2 regions of the Blastococcus sp. SYSU DS1024 genome follow, and region 1 is predicted to be linked to the other one. Evidence: riboswitches for the same ligand, from Rfam matches in the RefSeq annotation. Region 1 holds a riboswitch; the other holds the start of a gene.
The links. A riboswitch is a leader RNA that binds a small molecule or an ion and turns the genes downstream of it on or off. The one in region 1 is predicted to bind thiamine pyrophosphate.

Region 1 (8,123 bases):
ACGGCGTACCGGGCGGCGGCCGCCGTCCCGGAGATCGCCGACCACCCGTGGCTCGCACGCGCCGCCGACCACTGCCTGTCGGCGATCGGCGCGCTGGCTGCCGGCGCGCCCGCCATGGAGCTGGCGTTCGCCGTGCAGTTCCTCGACGCGGCCGCCCCGGTACGCCCGGACGCGGCCGCGCTCGTCGAGCGCCTGCGGGACGTGATCCCCGCCGACGGCCTGCTGCGCGTCGAGGGCGGCGCACCGGACGAGTACATGCGCCCGCTGGACTTCGCGCCGTTCCCCGGCGGGCCGGGCCGGTCGCTGTTCGCGCCAGGGACGGTCGAGGCGGAGCTGGACCGGCTCGAGGACGGCCAGCGGGACGACGGCGGGTGGGCGGTGGATTTCGTCAGTTACTCATCGGCGGCCGCCCTGGAGTGGCGGGGCCACCGGACCGTGCAGGCGCTCTCGCTGCTCCGGGCGAACGCCCGCCTCTGAGCCGGGGACCGTCCCGGTCAGGCGGGGCGGAGGATGGCGACCAGGAAGTCCGACTCCGGGGTGAACGGTCGCAGGTCCCACGTGGAGAGCAGCAGGTCCGGCTCCCAGCCGGCTGTCCCGGCGTCGGCGAGGAACTCGTCGAACTCGTAGCCGCGCCCGGCGCCGAACCCGATGGCGGCCCGGCCGTCGGGGGTCACGTGGGCGCGCAGCCGGCGGAGCACCTCGGTCCGCGTCGACGGCGCCAGGAAGGTCACCACGTTGCCGGCGCACACGATGGCGTCGAACGGCTCGGCCACCCCCGCGGTCGGGAGGTCCAGCTCGGCCAGGTCGCCGACCACCCACCGGGCCGCCGGGTGCTGCGCCCGTGCCTCGGCCACCAGCACGGGGTCACCGTCCACGCCGACCACCTGGTGCCCGGCCGCGGCGAGGAAGCCGCCGATCCGCCCGGTGCCCGATCCGGCGTCGAGCACCCGTGCGCCCCGCGGGAGCATGGCGTCGACCAGCCGCGCTTCCCCCACGAGGTCGTGCCCGGCGTCGGCGAGGTCGCGGAAGCGCTGGATGTAGGCGGCCGAGTGCTCCGGGTTCTCCTCCGTCAGACGCGTCCACATGCTGGGTTCGGTCATGACGTCGTTCTACACGGGGTCGACCAGCACGCCGGGGTTGAGGACCCCCGCCGGGTCGAGCGCGGCCTTGGCCGCCCGGAGGGCGACGGCGAACGGCTCCGGTCGCTGCCGGTCGTAGCCGGGGCGGTGGTCGCGGCCGACGGCGTGGTGGTGGGTCACCGTCGCGCCGAGGCGGCCCAGGGTCTCCATCGCCGCCGTCTTCACCTCGTCCCACATGGCCACCTCCGAGCCGGGCCGGCCGGCGGCGATCACCGTGAAGTACGGCGCCGGGCCGTCGGGGTAGACGTGGGTGAACCGGCAGTTGACCAGCCCGGGGGCGCCGGTGACCTGCTCCACCGCGGCACCGACCTCGGCCCGGACGGTCGCGTACAGCTCCTCGGCCCGGTCCCAGGTGCACGCCGTCTCGAAGGTCTCGACGATCGCGCTCATCCGCGCCAGGCCGTCCCGCACGTAGGGCATCCGGAGGAACGCCGACCGCCAGGCATCGGCAGCGGCATCCGTGCCGCCGCCCCCCGACGCCACCACGCCGCCGTGCTCGCGCGCCAGGTCGGTGAGCTCGGTGAGCCGCCCCTCCACCGGGTGCACCGCCGACTCCACGCCGAGGACGAGCACGCACCCGGCCGTCGCGGCGCCCGACAGCGCCGCCTCGCCGGGGTCGAGCAACCGGCAGTTCGCGGGGTGCAGTCCCGCCTGGGCGATCGCCCGGACCGCCGCCGTCGCCGTCGTCATGTCCGGGAAGCCGACCGACGCCGACGCCTTGAACCGCGGCCGGTCCTGCAGCCGCATCCAGGCCTCGGTGATCACGCCGAGCGTGCCCTCGGAGCCGAGGAACATCCGGTCCGGCGACGGGCCGGCGCCTGAGCCGGGCAGCCGCCACGACTCGCTGACGCCCACGGGTGTGACCACGCGCATCGACTCGACCAGGTCGTCGATGTGGGTGTGCAGCGTCGCGTAGTGGCCGCCGGCGCGGGTGGCCAGCCAGCCGCCGAGCGTGGAGAACTCGAAGCTCTGCGGGAAGTGCCGCAGCGTCAGCCCGTGCGGGCGCAGCTGCTGCTCGAGCACCGGCCCGAGGGCGCCGCCCTGGATGCGGGCGGCCCGGCTCACCGGGTCGACCTCCAGCACGCGGTCCAGCGCCGTCAGGTCCATCGACAGCCACGGCCGGTCGCCGCGGTACTCCACGCCGCCGACGACCGAGCTGCCGCCACCGAAGGGCACGACGACGGCGCCGGCCGACCCCGCCCAGTCGAGCAGCCGGACCACGTCGTCCTCGGTCGCCGGCCGCGCGACGGCGTCCGGGGCCCCGGCCAGGTCGGCCGACAGCGCCCGGACGACGTCCCGGTAGGCCTTGCCGAAGGCGTGCGCGGCCCGGATGGCCGGATCGGTGGTCACCGGCAGCGAGGGCGGCGTGCCGAGCCGGGACGCCGGCAGCGCCAGGTCGACGAGCGACGGGACGGCGCGGGGGCGGTCCGGCAGCCCGGGGATCATCCCGGCGAGCGCTGCGCACTCCTCGTCGGGAAGCGCCTGACCGGTCGTGCCCCAGCCCCACCACGAGCGCGTCATCCGGGCAGTCTCCAGTCCGGGGGATCGGCCGGCTGCAGGGCGGGGTCGTCGGCGGCCAGCGTGCGGACCGGCCCCGGCGGGGTCAGCGGCCCCTCGAAGCGCACCGTCACCCGCCCCAGGCCCCGGCCCCACACCCAGCCGGCGCCGAACTCGTCGTGCCGCACGTCCTGACCGGGCCACCAGCGCTTGTCCGGAGGCAGCTCGGGCTCCGCGGCCGGAACCGGCGCGTCCGGTGAGAGCGTCGGCGTCTCGTCCGGCTCGTCGGCGTCGGCGAACAGGTCGCCCTGCGCGTAGACCGACAGGCCGGAGACGCCGACGCCGAGCAGCCGCAGCCCGCCACCGGTGCCCGCCTCGGCCAGCAGCCGCCGGGCGGTGGACGCGATCAGCCGGGGGTCGTCGGTCGGCTGGGGGAGGGTCTGGGAGCGGGTGAGGGTCGTGAAGTCGTAGCGGCGCAGCTTCAGCGTCACGGTGCGGCCGGAGAACGCCGACTTCCGCAGCCGCTCCCCCACCCGGGCCGCCATCGAGTCGATCTCCCGGGTCAGCACGTCGACGTCGGTGAGGTCCCGCTCGAAGGTCTCCTCGTGCGACACCGACTTGACCTCGCGGTCGGGCACCACCGCGCGGTCGTCGTCCGCCCGGGCCAGCGCGTGCAGCCCGGCCCCGTGGGCGCGGCCGGCCAGGGCCACCAGGTCCGGCAGCGAGCGGGCCGCCAGGTCCCCCACCGTCTTCACGCCCACCTGGTGCAGCCGCCCGGCGGTGGCCGGGCCGACGCCGCCCAGCCGGGTCACGGGCAGCGGGTGCAGCACGTCCAGCTCCCGGCCGGGCGCGACCACCACCAGGCCGTCCGGCTTCTGCAGGTCCGAGCCGATCTTCGCCATCAGCTTCGACGTCCCGATCCCCACGGAGCCGGTCACTCCCCCGGTCGCCGCGGCGATCCGCTCCTTGAGCTCCGCCGCCAGCGCCGTCACGCCGTCCACCGACAGGTCGTGTCCCTCGCCGGCGGCGAGGTCGACGTAGGCCTCGTCGATGGAGACCGGCTCCACCAGCGGCGACAGCTCCCGCAGCAGCCCCATGACGACGTCGGAGGTGCGCCGGTAGGCGGCGAACCGGCCGCCCAGGAAGGCGGTGCCGGCGGGGCAGCGTCGTCGTGCCTCGGCGGTCGACATCGCCGACCGCGCACCGTAGGCGCGGGCCTCGTAGGAGGCGGTGGCGACGACACCGCGGCCACCCACCCCGCCCACGACGACCGGCCGGCCGCGCAGCGAGGGCTTGTCCCGCTGCTCGACGGCGGCGAAGAAGGCATCCAGGTCCAGATGCAGGATGCTCGCCTCCCGCCGCATCCCCCGATGATCGCCCGTCCGGGGCCGATGGTGTGCAGGGACCCGCTCAGATGGCCAGGGTGCCGGCGCCCAGCTCGGGGAGGAACGGCAGCTCGTCGATCGCGCGGCGGAGCTCCGCCGTCGCCGCCCAGGCCCGGTCGCCGAACGCGCTCATGCCGGCCAGATCCCCGCGAAGTGGTGCACCGGCCCGTGCCCGGAGCCGATGCGCAGCGCGCTGCCCCCGGTGAGCGCACGGTGCAGGTAGTCGCGTGCCGCCTCGACCAACGGCGGCCAGTCCGGCGGCCCGTCGGCCCGTGCCGCCAGCGCCGCGATCGCCGAGGACAGCGTGCAGCCGGTGCCGTGCGTGGCGGTCGTGCTCACCCGGGGCCGGCGGATCACCGTCGTCCCGGCCGCCGTGGCCAGGACGTCCACGCTCTCCGCGCCGCCCAGGTGCCCGCCCTTGAGCAGCACCGCGGCCGGGCCGAGCGCGAGCAGCGCCCGGGCCTGCGCGTGCATCCCGTCGACGTCGTCGGCCGGGTCGGTGTCCAGCAACGCGGCCGCCTCCGGGACGTTGGGCGTGACGAGGTCGGCCACCGGCAGCAGCTCTGTGCGGACGGCGGCCACCGCGTCGTCGTCGATCAGCCGGTGGCCGCTGGTCGCGACCATCACCGGGTCGCAGACGACGGGGCCGGGGCGGCGCTCGCCCAGCACGGCCGCCACCTCGCCGACCACGTCGGCGCTGCCCAGCATGCCGAGCTTGGTGGCGTGCACCTCGACGTCGTCCAGGAGCGTGCGCAGCTGCTGGCCCACGAACGCCGCCGGCACCGGGTGGACGCCGGCCACGCCCTGCGTGTTCTGGGCGGTGAGCGCGGTGAGGACGGCGGTGCCGTAGGCGCCCAGGGCGCTGAACGTCTTCAGGTCGGCCTGGATGCCCGCGCCCCCGCTGGGGTCGCTGCCGGCCACGGTGAGCGCGGTCGGTGTCATCGGGCACCCACCGGCGTCATCGCCGCGCGCAGCGCAACCGCCGCCTGCTGAGGATCGGGAGCCGCGCAGAGGGCGGAGACCACGCAGACGCCGTCCACCCCCGTGGCGGCCACGGCGGCGGCCCGGGTGGCATCGATGCCGCCGATCGCCACCGCCAGCAACCCACCGGCGCGCGCCGTGCGCGTGAGCTCCCGCACCGCCTCCAGCCCGAGCCCGGGACCCGCCTCCGGCTTGGTAGGGGTCGCCCAGACCGGGCTCAGCCCCACCAGGTCGACGGTGCCCCGCGGCAGCCGCAGCGTCGCGGCGAGGTCGTCGGCGCTCTCGACGGACAAACCGAGGAACCGGTCGGGGCCCAGCAGCCCGCGCACCTCCGCGGCCGGCAGGTCCGCCTGACCCACGTGCACGCCGTCGGCTCCGGCCAGCAGGGCGACGTCGACGGCGTCGTTCACGATGACCGGGACGTCCGGCCGGTCGGCCACCGCGTGCTGGACCGCGCGGGTGAGCGCCAGGAGGTCCCGGCGGGAGGCGTGCTTGTCGCGCACCTGCACGGCGGTGACGCCGCCGGCCACCGCCGCGCGCACCACGTCGGCCACCGGGCGCGGCCGGCACAGCGCCGTGTCGGTGACCAGGTACAGGGTCGGGTCGAACGGGGGCCGCATCAGGCGGTCCGCACGTCCGCGCCGGCGAGGTCCTCCGGGCCGACCGCGTCCAGGGCATCGAGCCAGGCGGGCGCGAACGTGCCGGGGCCCGCGGCGGTCGCGGCAGCCCGCTCCGCGGCGAGCGCGACGTGCGCGTGCGCGGCGACCGCACCGGTCAGGGGGTCGCCGGTCGCGGCGACGTATGCCGCCACCAGGGCGCCGAGCGCGCAGCCGGCCCCCGTGGTGCGGGTCAGCAGCGGTGAGCCGCCGCCCACCCGGACGGTCCGCGTGCCGTCGGTGATCAGGTCCACCTCGCCGCTGACGGCCACCACACCCCCGGTGCGCCCGGCGAGGCCCGCGGCGGCGGAGGCGGCGTCGTCGGCCCCGGCGGTGCTGTCGACCCCGCGGCCGCCGGCACCGGCTCCGGCCAGCGCCATGACCTCCGAGGCGTTGCCGCGGACCACGGAGGGCGAGTGCTCCAGCAGTTCGGCTGCCAGCGCCGTCCGGTAGGCCAGCCCACCGACGGCGACGGGGTCGAGCACCCACGGTGTGCCCGCCGCACGGGCCGACGCGGCGGCCAGCCGCATCGCCTCGGCGGTGCGCGCGTGCACGGTGCCCACGTTGACCAGGACGGCGGAGGCGACGGCGGCGAAGTCCCCGGCTTCCTGGGGCGCGTCGACCATCGCCGGCGCGGCGCCCACGGCGAGCAGCGCGTTCGCCGTGAGCGTCTGCACGACCGTGTTGGTCAGGCAGTGGACGAGCGGTGCGTTCTCGCGCAGCGCCGTGCGGGCAGCGCGCAGGTCGACGACTTCCACAGCAGCGGACATGCCGGTGACATCCCTTCGCCAGTGCGAACTGGAGCAGGTTCGGCGGGTGTGTTCTCAGTCCCGGGCGGGGACACCCCGTGCCACGTACGGGCTCGAACCTAGCGCAGCGGACCGGCTGCCGTCACCGCCGACCTGGTCCGCGGCCGGGCGGGCGCCCTACGGTCGCCCCGTGGACCACCATCTCGCCCAGGTCAACGTCTCCCGGCTGCTCGCCCCGCTCGGCAGTCCCGTGCTGGCCGACTTCATGGCTGCACTCGACGAGGTCAACGCCGAGGCCGACCAGGCGCCCGGCTTCGTCTGGCGGCTGCAGACCGAGGACGGCAACGCCACCTCGGTGCAGGCGTTCGGCTGGGACGCCGCGGGCAGCCACGGCGTGATCGTCAACCTCACCGTCTGGCGGGACGTCGAGTCGCTGGCCGCCTACGTGTTCGGTGGGCGGCACGTGCAGATCATGCGGCGGCGCCGGGAGTGGTTCCACCGCGCCGCCGAGGCGACGACCGCGCTGTGGTGGATCCCGGCCGGCTCGCTGCCCACCACCGACGACGCCGAGGCGCGGATCCGCCACCTGCGGGCGCACGGGCCCACGCCGGAGGTGTTCACCTTCCGCACCCGCTTCCCGCCGCTGGAGGGGATCGTGGCGCCGTCATCGGACGACTGGCTCTGCCCGGCATGAGCCTGCTGGTCGCCCACGGCCTCCGTGGCCGGGCCTGCCGTCGCTTGCCCGCTCGTCGGTCGCCCGCCACGCTGTGCGGATGGTGCGGAGCGGAACGAGCGTGGGCACGGTCGTCCGGTGGGACGGCGACGAGGGCGGCGGCCTCGTCGAGTCGCCGGACCTCCACGGCCACTGCTGGGTCGAGGTGGGAGCGCTGCATCCCAGCGCCCGCGGCTCCCTTCGCGCGGGGCAGGTCGTGGACGTCTCCTGGACCGAGACCGGCGTCGGCGACCATCCCGTCCGGGCCGACCTGGTGACGCCTCGCGACGACCTGCAGGCCACCCCGGGCGCCTGAGCCCGGGCGGTGCGTTCAGCCCTCGGTGAGGGCGGCGGCGGGCAGCCAGTCGGCGTCGAGGAGTTCGGCGATCTCCTGCAGCGCCGAGGTGTCCGCCCCGGCCGTGGAGCCGCTGACGGCGAGCCGCTCGACCATCACCCGGGCCACCTGCTCCTCGACCGTGTCGGCGGCGAACGCCACACGCCACGGCGAGGTGCGCCCGTCGCGGTGGGTGCGCCCGGTGACCTGCCGGGCCTGGATGCCGGAGAACCGCGGCTGGTGGAACAGGCCCACGCGTGGCGCCTCCGACGCCGTCGCCCCGCCGGGCAGCAGCTCGCCGGCGTGCAGGCTGATCGACGCGGTCACCGTGAACACGCACACCGCCGCCTCGCCGCGCTGGAACCGCAGCCGCTCGGCCTCGACGTCGAAGCGGTCGCGCCCGTAGATGCCGGCCACCGGGATGCCGGCGTCCAGCAGCGCCTCGCGGATCGGATCGGCCGCCGTCTCCACGAACTCGACCGAGACCGCCACCTGCCGCTCGGCCTCCACCTGAGCCTTGATCCAGTCGACCGTCGCCTGCACGCGGATCAGCCCGGCCTTCTGCCGGAACCGCAGCAGGGCCGCGCGGCCGCGCGCGGACTGCCGGCCGCGCCGGGCCAGCCGCATCTCCGCGCGGAACTCCGACCACTCCGCCTCGTACTGCGCCCGC
Region 2 (8,123 bases), 130 kb from region 1:
TGTCGAACGCCTCGCGGGCCAGCCGGGCGGTCAGAACCGCTTCCCGAGCGGTCCTGCACCCGGCCGTGTTGGGCAGCAGGCGCACCCCGCACCGGTCCAGCACCTCGAGCATCGCCGCGCTGCTGGAGGCCTCCACCCGGCGCAGCGCCACCGTCACCAGTTCGGTGCCGGAGGCCACGACGGCCCGCTCCAGCGACTCGAGACTGGGGGCGCCGCCGGTGCCCAGCAGCAGCCGGGACGTGAACGTCTCCCCGCCGAGGAGGAACGGATCGGCCTGCTCCTCCCGCTCCAGGGCGGGGACCACCTCGTGCACGGTCATCGGGTCAACCTCCTGCGGTGGGGGCGAGGACTTCCAGGCTGTCCCCGGCGGAGAGCCGCGTCGACTCCCAGCCGCTCCGGGGGACGACGTCGCCGTTGCGCGCGACGGCGACCCTGCCGTGCCCGTTGGTGCGGGCTTCGACGAGCGCGGCGACGGTGCAGTCGTCGTCCACGTCGGTGGGCACGCCGTTGACGGTCACCTGCATGCGGATCACCTTCCGAACCTGTCTGCGGTGAAGGGGGCGGCGAGATCGGGCAGCTCGCCGGTCGCGAGGTGCTCGGCGACCACCTCGCCGGTCACCGGCGCCAGGAGGACGCCGTTGCGGTAGTGCCCGGTCGCCAGGACCACGCCCGGCACCCCCGATGGTCCCAGCAACGGCCCGTTGTCCGCCGTCGCGGGCCGCCACCGGGCGATGGTCTCGACCAGCTCCAGCTCGGAGACGCCGGGGACCACCTCGAGCGCGTCGTGCAGCAGGTCGTGCACGCCGCCGGCGGTGACCGCGGCGTCGAAGCCCCGGTCCTCGACGGTGGCGCCGACGATCAGCCCGTCCCCGGTCACGCCGTCGTCGTACGGCACCAGGTACACCTGCCGCCCGCGCACCAGCGCCCGCACGGTCCCCTCCAGCAGGCCGGCGGCCCCCCGCATGCGGAGGATCTGCCCCTTGACCGGCCGGACGGGCAGCGGGGGAACCCCGGTGAGCGCGCCGCTGCGCGCGCCGAGGGCCACCACGACGGCGTCGGCGGCCAGCTCCGTGCCGTCGGCCAGCCGCACCCCGGCCGCCCGGCCGTCCACGACCCGCACCTCCGCCACCCGGGAGGACACCAGCCGGACGCCGGCCGCCGCGGCGGCGGCCAGCAGCCCGGCGTGCAGGGCCCGGCCGTCCACCGAGTGGTCACCCGGCACGTGCAGGGCGCCCCGGACCCGCGGCGACAGGGAGGGCTCGCGGCGCCGGGCGGCCCGCGCGGTCAGCCGCTCGACGTCCAGCCCGAGCTCGCGCTGGAAGTCCAGCAGGGCGTCCAGCGCGCGCATGTCGTCCTCGTCGAAACCGACGACGACGGTGCCCTGGGTGCGCAGCCCCACCGGCACGCCACCGGCCCGCTCCACCTCCGCGACGAAGGCGGGATAGCGCTCCAGCGACGCGAGGCACAGCCGGAGCAGCGACTCCTCGCCGTAGGCGGCCTCGGTGACCGGTGCGAGCATGCCGGCCGCGGCCTGCGACGCACCGCCTCCGGGCGCGTCGTCCACCACGGTGACCGGCAGGCCCCGCTGGGCCGCCCGCCACGCCACCGACAGCCCGATCAGCCCACCACCGACGACGACGACGGTCACGGCCCGCCCGCCAGGGCCCGCAGCAGTTCCCGGGTGGCGGCGCCGGGGTCGGCCGCGGCCGAGACGGCGCCCACGACGGCCACCCCGGCGGCGCCGGCGGCGAGCAGGTCCGGGATCCGCTCGGCGGTCACCCCGCCGATGGCGATCACGGGGACCTCGACCGCCTCGGCCACCGCCCGCACGCCCGCCGGGCCGAGCGCCTCGGGCAGCCCGGTCTTGGTCGTGGTCGCATGGGCGGGCCCGACGCCGAGGTAGTCGGCGCCCTGGGCCACCAGGAGGCGGGCGCGCTCCGGGTCGCGGGCCGTGCCGCCCAGGAGGTGCCCCGGGCCGGCCAGCCGGCGGACGACGTCCAGCGGCAGGTCGTCGGCGCCCAGGTGCGTGCCGTGGGCGCCGACGGCCAGCGCGAGGTCGACGCGGTCGTTGACCAGGCAGGTCGCCCCCGCGCCCGCGCAGACCTCCACCACCCGGCGGGCGAAGTCGTAGCGCTCCCGGTCGGTCGCGTCCTTGGACCGCACCTGGACCACCGGGGCGCCGGCGGCGACGGCGGCGGTCACCGCATCGAGCGCCGCCCGGCCGACCCGGGCGTCGGTGAGGACGTGCAGGCCCCCGAGGGACGCGGTCACGCTGCCGCCCGGCGGTGCCGCAGGGCGCCCGGAAGGGCCACGGCCACGGTCAGCAACGCGGCCACGGCGAGGCTCACCAGCGAGGCCGACCAGCCGTTGGCCGGGTCGATGCCCACGTCGAGCTGGCGCTCGGTCCACCACGTCGTCCAGGCGGCGCCCGGACCGGCGAAGAAGGTCGGCAGCGTGAGCTGGTAGGCCACGAAGCCGGCCACCCAGGGGAGGAGGAGCAGCGGGCGGGCGCGCGCGGTGTCGGAGGTGTCCCACGCCCCCCGGGGCAGCAGGAAGTAGGCGACGACGAAGACCCCGATGAGCGGGACGAACACCGCGCCGATCAGGAAGAGGAACGGCTCGTAGGCGGCGAGGTCGAAGGCCAGGGCGAGGGTGGTCGCCACCACGCCGACCGCCACGGCCAGCACCCGGCGGTCGAGCCGCGCCACCACGTTCTGGGCCGACACCGCCGTCGAGTACACGTTGGCGAACGCCTCGTCGACCTCCACCACCAGCAGCACCAGGACGGCGACCAGACCCAGCGGGACGGCGAGCATCGCGTCGATGACGTCCAGCCCGCCGCGGCCGTAGGCGGCCAGCGCGATGACCCCGAGGCTGAACATGGCCACGGTGGCCAGGCCGTAGCCGGACGCCGTCCCCACGAACGCGGTCCGGCCGCTGCGGACGTGCCGGGTGTAGTCGGCCGCCAGCGGGAACCACGAGATCGGCAGGGCGATGACGATGTCGGCCGCCGTCCAGAAGGACGTCGCCCCGCCCTCGGTCACCGGCGGCAGCGGCTCGGACAGGACCTGGACGAAGAGGTAGGCGACCGCGATGACCGCCGCCCAGATGGCGTAGCGGGCGAGCACGCGGACCACGCCGAGCGGGCGCAGCGCCATCAGCGTGGCGATGGCGCCCGCGGCGAGCGCGAACGGCCAGCGCGGCGCGTCGAGGGCACGGGCGGCCGCCTCGGAGATGATCAGGATCTCGAAGGCGGCCCAGCCGACGCACTGCACCAGGTTGAAGCCGGTGGGCAGGAACGAGGTCCGGCGGCCCAGCAGGCCGCGGAGCAGCACCATCGCCGGCACGCCCTCGCGGGCGCCGGCGGCGGCGCCCAGCCCCAGCAGCACCGAGCCGATGACCGCGCCGACGACGACCGCCCCGAGCGTGTGCCACAGCGGCCGGTCGGCGAGGACCACGAAGGTGGCCGCCACGGGCAGCAGCAGGCTGATGCCCAGGCTGGCCCAGAGGCCGGCGGTCTCTCGCAGGCCGAGGGTCCGGGGCGGCGGCTCGGACAGGGTGAGGGGCGCATCCTCCCCGCGGGTGGCTGCGCCGACGGTTCCGAAACTGTTCATGATCGCTCCCTACGCCGGCATTACCCGGTCAGGTTCCAGCGGTCGGCGGCGCGGCAGCCGCCCTCTCAGCCCGGTCGATCCGAGCTCCCGCACCACGGCCTCGGCCGTGACACCGCCACCCTAGGGGGTCTCGTACAGTCGGCGCCCATGCCGGTCGACGAGCTGCCCGTCCGCCATGCCGACGCGTTCGCGGACGCCACCCGCCATCCCTTCCTCACCGCCGTGCGGGACGGGACGATCGCGCCATCGGCCTTCGACACCTGGCTGGTGCAGGACGCGCGGTTCGTCGCCGACCTCCTCCGCTTCCAGGCGCGGCTGCTGGCCCGGGCGCCCCGGCCGGCCCAGGAGGTGCTCGCCCGCGGAGCCCTGGCCCTGGTCGAGGAGCTGGACTGGTTCGAGGAGCGGGCGGCGGCCCGGGGGCTGGACCTGTCCGCGCCGGCGCTCCCGGCCACGGCCGCCTACGCGGAGCTGCTCGAGCGGCTCGACGGCGCCGACGTCCCGGCCGCGCTGACCGCGCTGTGGACCATCGAGCGCACCTACCTCGACGCCTGGTCGGCCGCGCTCCCGGGCGCGCCCGCCTACCGGGAGTTCGTCGAGCACTGGACGGCGCCGGAGTTCGGCGGTTACGTGGCGGGCCTCGCGGCGGCGGCGGACGCCGTCGGCGGAGGTGACGAGCGCGTGTTCCTGGAGGTCGTCGCGGCGGAGATCGCGTTCTGGGACATGGCGGTGGCGACGGCATGAGCCTGGCCCGCGAGCTCTGGACCGCCGAGGCCGACCGCGCCGCCGCGGCGCTGGCGCACCCCTTCGTGCAGGGGATCGCCGACGGCACGCTGCCGCGGGACCGGTTCGCCGGGTACGTGGCGCAGGACGCGTTCTTCCTGGAGGCGTTCGCCCGGGCCTACGGGCTGGGCGTCGCGCACAGCCCCGACCGCGCCTGCCTCGACGTCTTCGCCGACCTGCTGGCCGGGGTGCGCGAGGAGCTGGGGCTGCACGCGTCCTACGCGCAGCGCTGGGGCATCGACCTGACCACCGTCCGGCCGGTGCCGGCGACGTCGGCCTACACCGACTTCCTGCTGGCCACGGCCTCGCTGGGCGGCGTGGCGCTGACCTGCGCGGCGATGACCCCGTGCATGCGCCTGTACGCCCACCTCGGGCAGTCGCTGGCCGGCCGGGCGTCCGGACCGTACGAGGAGTGGGTGCGCACCTACGCCGACCCGGGCTTCGAGGAGCTCGCCGCCGCCCTCGAGCGGCTGCTCGACACCGTCGCGGTCGACACCCCGGCGCTGCGGGCCGCCTACTCGCGGGCGATGCAGCTGGAGATCGGTTTCTTCGACGCCGCCTGGCGCGGCGTCTGACCGGTACGGCCGGGTGCGCGGCCCGAGCGGGAGGTGCCTGCGGGTTCAGCCGAGCAGACCGACCAGCAGGTGGGCGTTGAGGCCGATGATCAGGACCGCGATGACGCTGCCGGCCACGGTGGTGGTCCGGCGGTTCACCCAGCCGCCCATCAGGTCGCGGCGGCTGGTGAGCCACAGCAGCGGAACCAGGGCGAACGGGATGCCGAAGGACAGCACCACCTGCGACCACACCAGCGCGGTCGTCGGGTCCCCGCCCAGCACGAGCACGGCCAGCGCCGGCGCCAGGGTGATCAGCCGGCGGGTGAGCACCGGGATGTGCCGCTTGAGGAACCCGGCCATGACCACCTGCCCCGCGTGCGTGCCGACCGACGAGGACGCGAAACCCGAGGCCAGCAGCGCGAGTGCGAAGGCGAGGGCGGCGCCGGTGCCGAGCTGGTCGCCGAGCCCGGCGTGCACGCCCTCGAGGCTGTCGACCCCGCTGTCGCGGGTGAACAGCTGCGCGGCGATGACGAGCATCGCGGCGTTGACCAGCCCGGCCAGGCCCATGGCGACGACGATGTCGATCCGCTGCGCCCGCAGCAGCCGGCGCCGCCCCTCCCGGCTCCGGCCGGCGGTGACGGCGTCGCCGTAGCGGCCGGGGGTGAGCGCGGAGTGCACGTAGATCACGTGCGGCATCACCGTGGCGCCCAGGATCCCGGTGGCCAGCACCACGCTCTCGGCGCCGTCGAAGGAGGGCACCATGCCCCCGGCGAGCCCGCCCGGGTCGACGCCGGAGCCGAGGAGGGTGTAGCCGAACCCGATGCCGATGACCAGCAACAGCCCGGCGATGACCCGCTCGAACGGGCGGTACCCGCGGGACTGCGCTGCCAGCAGGATGAAGGCGACGACGGCGGTGATGATGCCGCCGATCGGCAGCGGGACCCCGAAGAGCAGGTACAGCGCCACGGCGCCGCCGACGATCTCGGCCAGGTCGGTGGCGATCGCCACCGCCTCGGCCTGCAGCCACAGCCCCCGGGTGAGCGGCTTGGGCAGCGTCTCGCGGCACAGCGTGGCCAGGTCGCGGCCGGTGGCCAGCCCGAGCTTCGCGGTCAGCGACTGGATCAGCATCGCCATGAGGTTGGCCGCGACGATGACCCACAGCAGCGTGTACCCGAAGGCGGCGCCGCCGGAGAAGTTGGTGGCGAAGTTGCCGGGGTCGACGTAGGCGACGGCGGCGACGAAGGCCGGGCCGAGCATCGACCACAGCCGGCGGCGGCCCGGCTCGGCCCGATGGGGGCGGTGCGCGGGGGCGCGCAGCGTCGTCGGCAGGACGGCGGCCTCGGTCTTCGACAGGTACACGGCGGTCCTCGCAGGCGGTCTCCGGGCGGGTGGTCGCTCCCTCCCTGCCCGGTCCGCGTGTCACGCCGGGGCCGACCCGTGGCCCCCCGGGGCCAAGGTCAGGCTTGCCTGCCCCGCCCGCTCCGGTGGGCACGCTCGACCAGCGCATCGATGCGCGCGGCGTGCGCGCCGCGCCAGTACACCCGCCCGCACGCCGGGCACCGGGCGAACGCGTCGTAGGTGCGGCGGGTGCCGGGCTCCAGCTCCTCCGCCACCTCGTCCTTCGGCACCGGGTGGACGGCGGCCCCGCAGGCGGTGCAGCGGGTGAGCGGGGCCAGCGGCAGGGAGAAGCGGTCGAGCACGTCGTCGAGCTGCTCGCCGGGCCGGCTCCCGCGGACGAGCGCGCCCTGCGGCAGGGCGCGCCGCATGAGCAGCCCCCGGTCCTGCGTGAGCAGCACCCGGTCCTCGGCGGCCGCCCGGGCGACCAGCGCCGCGTCGTCGGCGTCGTTCGACCAGGCGGCGTCGGCCCCGAGCAGCCGCAGCCGCCGGGCGAGGGCGCCCAGCCCGACGTCGAGGAGGAACCCGCCGGGCGGGACGGCGACCGGCCGCGGCACCGGGTCCACGTCGAGCACGGTGCCGGGGGCGGTCCGGTCGGCGGGCGTCGCCGGTGCGCCGTCCGCCCGGATCGCCCCCACCTCGGTCAGCGGGATCCCCGCGGCCTGCACCAGGTGCCCGGCCGTCGCCTCGGGATCGTGCGTCAGGGGCCGTTCGCCGGCGGCCCGGTACCGGGCGGACAGCAGCCACCGCAGGTCCGGGGCCGGCCGCACGCGCACCGCCGCGTCCCCGGCCCCTCCCCGCGGGCGCGACCGGTCCACGGCCGGGGGCTACCCAGGGTCGACGGCGGCCGACACGCGCCAGGAGTGCGCCGTGCGGTTCCTGGGCAGGAGCGGGCAGTCCGCCGATGCGCCCGTGGAGGTCCCGTGCCCGAAGCAACCACCCGTCCCCTCGCCCTCGTGACCGGTGCCTCCAGCGGCATCGGGCTGGAGCTGGCCAAGCAGTTCGCCGAGCACGGCTTCGACCTCGTCGTCGTCGCCGAGGATCCGGAGCTGGACGCCGCGGCCCTCCAGCTGCGCCAGCGCGGCGCCGCCGTCTCGCCCATCCGGGCCGACCTCACCGTGCGCGCGGAGGTCGAGAAGGTCGTCGCGGCCGTGCGCGGGGCAGGCCGGCCGCTGGCCGCCGCCGCGCTGAACGCCGGCGTGGGGGTCGGGGGTCGCTTCGTCGAGACCGATCTGGAGGCCGAGATCGGGATGGTGGAGCTGAACTGCGTGTCGACGCTGCACCTCGCCAAGCGGGTGGTGCAGGACATGGTGGCCCAGGGGGAGGGGCGGATCCTGTTCACCTCCTCGGTCGTCTCGCAGGCGCCCGAGCCGTTCCAGGCCGTCTACTCCGCGACGAAGGCGTTCGTGCAGTTCCTCGCGCTGGGCATCCGCGAGGAGCTCACCGACACCGGCGTCACCGTCACGGCCCTGCTGCCCGGGCCCACCGACACCGAGTTCTTCGACCGCGGCGACCTCACCGACACCAAGCTGGGTGCCAGCGACAGCAAGGACGACCCGGCCCTGGTGGCCCGCCAGGGCTTCGAGGGCCTGATGAAGGGCGAGACGTCGGTGTTCGCCGGGTCGGTGACCAGCAAGCTGATGGGGAGGCTCTCGGCGCTCATGCCCGACGCGCTCGCCGGCAAGTCCCACAAGCCGATGACCCGGCCAGGGTCCGCCGAGTAGCCCGTGGCGGGGGCGGGCGGCCTCCGGCGCGCTGCCGGTCGACCGGGTCGGGCCAG

Region 2: linked by a shared signal. The riboswitch ahead of ACI79S_RS01680 (purine-cytosine permease family protein) and the one ahead of thiM (hydroxyethylthiazole kinase) in region 1 are both predicted to bind thiamine pyrophosphate.

The regions. Positions count from the first base shown of each region.
Region 1 covers NZ_JBJHAA010000001.1:213,809-221,931, reverse strand. Annotated here, with positions in the region: gene ACI79S_RS01085 (hypothetical protein) at 1-477, shown strand, start outside; gene ACI79S_RS01080 (class I SAM-dependent methyltransferase) at 495-1,100, opposite strand; gene ACI79S_RS01075 (FAD-binding oxidoreductase) at 1,110-2,660, opposite strand; gene ACI79S_RS01070 (DNA polymerase IV) at 2,657-4,000, opposite strand; gene thiD (bifunctional hydroxymethylpyrimidine kinase/phosphomethylpyrimidine kinase) at 4,151-4,963, opposite strand; gene thiE (thiamine phosphate synthase) at 4,960-5,622, opposite strand; gene thiM (hydroxyethylthiazole kinase) at 5,622-6,428, opposite strand; TPP riboswitch at 6,422-6,516, opposite strand; gene ACI79S_RS01050 (DUF3291 domain-containing protein) at 6,598-7,101, shown strand; gene ACI79S_RS01045 (hypothetical protein) at 7,181-7,435, shown strand; gene ACI79S_RS01040 (helicase) at 7,451-8,123, opposite strand, start outside.
Region 2 covers NZ_JBJHAA010000001.1:344,142-352,264, forward strand. Annotated here, with positions in the region: gene ACI79S_RS01660 (thiazole synthase) at 1-319, opposite strand, end outside; gene thiS (sulfur carrier protein ThiS) at 324-524, opposite strand; gene thiO (glycine oxidase ThiO) at 530-1,648, opposite strand; gene thiE (thiamine phosphate synthase) at 1,645-2,271, opposite strand; gene ACI79S_RS01680 (purine-cytosine permease family protein) at 2,268-3,614, opposite strand; TPP riboswitch at 3,604-3,715, opposite strand; gene ACI79S_RS01685 (thiaminase II/PqqC family protein) at 3,762-4,355, shown strand; gene ACI79S_RS01690 (TenA family protein) at 4,352-4,969, shown strand; gene ACI79S_RS01695 (Nramp family divalent metal transporter) at 5,015-6,307, opposite strand; gene ACI79S_RS01700 (Mut7-C RNAse domain-containing protein) at 6,406-7,119, opposite strand; gene ACI79S_RS01705 (SDR family NAD(P)-dependent oxidoreductase) at 7,267-8,067, shown strand.